Regions from separate parts of the Roseateles amylovorans genome, predicted to be linked through region 1. Evidence: predicted binding sites of a transcription regulator. Region 1 holds the regulator's gene; the other holds the start of a gene.
What was found. Region 1 encodes FliA, which starts transcription of late flagellar genes. Its sites were predicted from a motif close to CTAAAGTTTNNNNNNNNNNNGCCGNTA; they were not measured.

Region 1 (2,395 bases):
GCGATGGGGGAGAGAAAAGCGGGGTGTTTCCCCCTTTCAATCCCGCGTTGCGGCCCCGGCCTCCCGGCGAAACTTCCGGTAACGGCTCCAGATGGCGCATCTCCGACACAGGGATGCACCTGGGGTCCAACACGACAGCCCAGACACAGAGTTGCCCATGCGCGATCCGATGAGCCTCAGCAATGCGCCGAAAGACCAGGCCGATGGCCTGCGCCGACTCTTCGCCACCGCCCGTGTGCGCGTGGTGCCGGTGGTGAGCAATCCGCATGTGGTGGGCAGCGGTGCCTTGCTGGAAGGCCTGTGTGCCGCATTCGGCGAGTTGGGCCTGCATACCTTGGTGGTGGATGCCGGCGAACGCGCCGGTGTGCCGTCAGAACTCGCGGCGGTGGACCTGGCGGCCTGTGTCGAATCCCTGTCAGCCAAGGTGTCTTTCCTGAGCGCACGCGGCCTGCCGCTACGCTATGTCAATGCCCACGGCTCCGCCGCCCAGTTCCTGGAAGCGGTGACCGATGCGGCGCCGTTCGCCGATGTCGTCCTGTTGCATGCGAGCGCCGCCGAACTGTCGCGGGTGCTGGTCTCTCGAGAGGTGCGCCCGGTGCTGCTGGCCGATACCGATGTGCAAAGTGTGACCCATGCCTATGCCGGCATGAAGTGGCTGACGCAGCGCGCCGGCCTGATGGTCTACAGCCTGCTGATGGCCTGTTCCCCGCAACTGCGCCTGGCCGAGCGCATTGCCCAGCAGCTGTCCAGCTGCGGGGATGGTTTCCTGGGGGCGGTGCTGCGGGACTGGGCCTGCCTGGATCCACGCCAACCGGTGACTGCATCCCTGACGCATGAGATGCGGCATCTGGCCCGCGAACTGCTGCTGGCCTCCGTACCCGGTGCCGCCATCGACACCGCCGCCGAGGCGATGCCGTTGAGGCCCCGGCCGATGTGGCAACCCAAGCCCGGACGCGCGCCGCAGGACGCGACCCTGGCCGCGCATTGACGTTGGGATTGGAGACGACGATGTACACCGCCAAGGGCCAACTCGACAACAACAGCCTGATCCGCCAATACAGCCCGCTGGTGCGACGCCTGGCGCATCAGATGATCGCCAAGCTGCCGGCCAATGTGGAGCTCGATGACCTGATCCAGGTCGGGCTGATCGGACTGACCGATGCGCTTTCGCGCTTCGACACCGCGCAAGGGGTGCAGTTCGAGACCTTCGCCACCCAGCGCATTCGCGGCGCGATGCTGGATGAGCTGCGCGGCTCCGACTGGATGAGCCGGGGCAGTCGTCGACAGCAGCGCTCGATCGAGAGTGCGGTGCACAAGCTGGAGCAGAAGCTGGGCCGCGCGCCTCAGGAATCGGAGATTGCCGCCGAAATGGGCTTGAGCCTGGGCGAGTACCAGGACATGCTTTCCAAGGTCCGCGGCACGCAACTCGTCTATCTGGAAGACATCTCCGGCGACGATGACAGCGACGACTACCTGGACCGGCACGTGGGTGACGAATCGGCTGACCCGATGAGCATGCTCCGGGATCACCGGATGCGCACCGCGTTGGTGGAGGCCATCAAGAACCTGCCGGAGCGCGAGGGTTACGTCATGTCCATGTACTACGAACATGACATGAACCTCAAGGAAATCGCGGCGGTGCTGAAGGTGACCGAATCGCGGGTGTGCCAGCTGCACAGCCAGGCGATTGCGCGCTTGCGGGTGAAGCTGCGCGATTGGTGATCTGATGGCCGGTGCCGTGCCGGTCTGGTGAAGTCGGCCTCCCTGATGCCCCCGTTGCGGGACCATCAGGGAGGCCGATGTCATTCCCGCCGTCCGTTCCAGCGTGCGCTGCGGCAGCCGGGCTGTCGTCGGGCTGTGGTCGGGCTGTGGTCGGGCCGGCGCGCACGCCTGCGGCATCGGTCATGAATTGATCACGATTCGTGACCGGCGGCACGGGCAAGCGACGGTCCGTCAGTCGATACCCTGCTTGGCGCATGAGGGCGCGACTGATACAACGCATCTCAAAGGCCGCAACAGCGGCCATCCATCAGAAGGGGAGAGCGAATGTGGGAGACATGGCGCAAGCGCGCAGGGAGCGCGCCTGACGCGACCGACCCGGGCGCGGGATCTGCGGCCTCGAGTGCCGCTTCGAATGCGGCTTTGATCCGGGCGGCAGAGAACAACACCCAGGTCGTGCGGGCACTGTCCGGCGGCGTGTCCAAGCTGGGCCGCGACGCTGCTGAGGTGCGGGGCTTGCTGGAGGATACGCAGAAGGTCGTGCTCTCCCAGGCGCAGGCGATGCAGGCCTTGGGCGGGGAGTTGGAGCAGGTCCGGCATGCGCAGGACGGCATCAACCAGTCCACCGATCAGACGCGTGAGGCCGTGGGCCGCGCGCGGGTGGCTCTGGCGGGCG
Region 2 (2,395 bases), 2.0 Mb from region 1:
CCGAGGTCCGCGGCCGCAGCCTGCTGCGCTACGAAACCCAGTTGCGCGACCGCGACCGGGACTGCCGGGATGTGGTGGTCAGCAAGGTCGTCGTCCCGGACGAGCACCGCCAGCCCGCGGGCGTGCTGTTCACCCTGACCGATGTCTCCGAGTTCCGCCGCGCCGAGCGCGCCATCCTGGAGGCCAAGGAAGCCGCGGAAGAAGCGTCCCGGGTGAAGTCTGAATTCATCGCCAACATCAGCCATGAACTGCGCACCCCGCTGCAGTCCATCATCGGTTATTCGGAGCTGGGCATGTCGCGGGGGCAGGCGGTCGCGCCGAAGCTGCATTCGATGTTCGAGGCCATCCACGGCTCCGGCCAGCGCATGCTGACCCTGGTCAACGACCTGCTGGATGTGGCGAAGTTTGAAAGCGCCGTCGGCACCTTCGACATGGAACGCTGCGACCTGAGGGCCCAGGTCACCAGCGTCGTGCGGGAACTGGATCCGCTGCTGCAGGCGCGCGGCCTGCGGGTCGACCTGGATCAGTCGATTGTTCCGCTGATCGTGCGCCTGGACCCGCTGCGTTTCCAGCAGGTGGTGCGCAATGTGCTGGCCAATGCGATCCGGTTCTCTCCCGCGGGCAGCCTCATCGATCTCCGGACCGAGGCCACGCCGCAAGGCGAGGCCCATGTGGCGGTGCTCGATCGCGGCCCCGGCATTCCCGAGCCGGAGCTGGAAACCATCTTCGAGGCCTTCGTGCAGTCCAGCGCCACCAAGGACGGCTCCGGCGGCACGGGGCTGGGCCTGGCCATCAGCCGCAAGATCATGACCATGCTCGATGGCCGCATCCATGCCGGGAACCGACCCGGCGGCGGTGCGGTGTTCCATCTTCACCTGCCGCTGCGGCCCGCCGCCGACAGCGGCTTCGGCCTGCTCTGACCCGTCGCCCTCATGAGCACCCGCCGCCTCGCCACAATTTCAGCAGGCAGCGGCAATTTCGCAAGTTCGGGCCGGCCGCGCCGGCACCGCATGCGCACAGGTGCTGCAGCTCAGGTAGGCTGCATTCACGTCCTCGCGGTCTGTGAGTTTCAGGGAGTCTGTCCATGACCTCCGTCGATCCCTCCGTCGATCCCCGGGTCGATCCCGCCGTCGATCCTCCGGTCGTTCTGTTCGTCGATGACGAGCCTTCCATCCTGAGTTCGCTGAGACGCCTGGTGCGGCCGCAAGGCTATCGGGTGCTGGTGGCCTCCGGGGGCGCCGCCGGCCTGGAGATCCTGACGCAGGAACCGGTGGACGTGGTGGTGTCGGACATGCGCATGCCGGAAATGGACGGCGTGGCCTTCCTGGAGCAGGTGCGCGAGCGATGGCCCTTGATCGGCCGCATCCTGCTCACCGGCTATGCGGACATCCAGTCCACGGTGGATGCCGTCAATCGCGGCCAGATCCAGCGCCACATCGCCAAGCCCTGGGACGATCGCGACCTGCTGATGGCGATCCAGGATGCGCTGTCGCGCCGGCAACTCGAACTCGAAAATCGCGCGCTGATGAGCCTGACCAAGGCCCAGAACGCCGAGCTGCAGACCCTCAACAACGAGCTCTCCCGCCGTGTCCAGGCGCGCACCCAGGAGCTGGAGCAGGTCAACGGCATGCTGGAGAAGTCCTTCCACCAGCTCAAGGACAACTTCCTGCTCTCGATCCAGGTCTTCTCCGGGCTGCTGGAACTGCGCGACGGCGGATTGGCTGGCTATTCGCGACAGGTGGCCGATCTGGCGCGGCGCACCGCCCGGCGCATGGGCCTGGGACCGAGGGTGGAGGAAGACCTCCACATCGCCGGCCTGCTGCATGAGATTGGCAAGATCGGATTCCCGGATGCGATGCTGCACAAGCCGCTGTCGACGATGACGGCCGATGAACAGGCGCAATACCGCCGCCACACCCTGCACGGCGAAGCCGCGCTGCTGCCGCTGGCGCAGTTGCAGCAGGTGGCCCGGCTGGTGCGCAGCCAGCATGAGCGCATCGACGGCAAGGGCTTCCCGGACGGCCTCAACGGCGAGGCCCTCTCCCCCGCCGCACAGATCCTGGGGGCGGTGAGCGACTTCTACGCGGCGCAGACCGGCCGGCTCTCGGAGCAGCGCTACACCGCCGCCCAGGCCCTGTCGCTGGTGCGCGGCGGCGCGGGCGCTCGGTACGAGGCCGCCGTGGTCGAAGCACTCGCTCAGGCGCTGACCGACGAACCCCTGGACGTGCCGCAGGACCGCGCCATCAGCCCCCATGACATCGAGCCGGGCATGGTCCTGGCGCGCGATCTGCTCACCCCGAAGGGCACGCTGCTGCTGGCGGCCGGGCATGTTTTCGATGCGCGGCTGGTGCGGCAGATCCGCGAATTCGCCGGACGGGAGGGACTGCGGCTCTCG

Region 2: a site for FliA is predicted at 980-1,006, ahead of nosR (response regulator c-di-GMP phosphodiesterase, NosR family). Genes of this name have one in related genera too.

Annotation. Positions count from the first base shown of each region.
Region 1 covers NZ_CP104562.2:1,844,783-1,847,177, forward strand. The annotation lists gene N4261_RS07950 (MinD/ParA family ATP-binding protein) at 158-988, shown strand; gene N4261_RS07955 (RNA polymerase sigma factor FliA) at 1,009-1,722, shown strand; gene N4261_RS07960 (methyl-accepting chemotaxis protein) at 2,047-2,395, shown strand, end outside.
Region 2 covers NZ_CP104562.2:3,812,302-3,814,696, forward strand. The annotation lists gene N4261_RS15795 (ATP-binding protein) at 1-920, shown strand, start outside; gene nosR (response regulator c-di-GMP phosphodiesterase, NosR family) at 1,085-2,395, shown strand, end outside.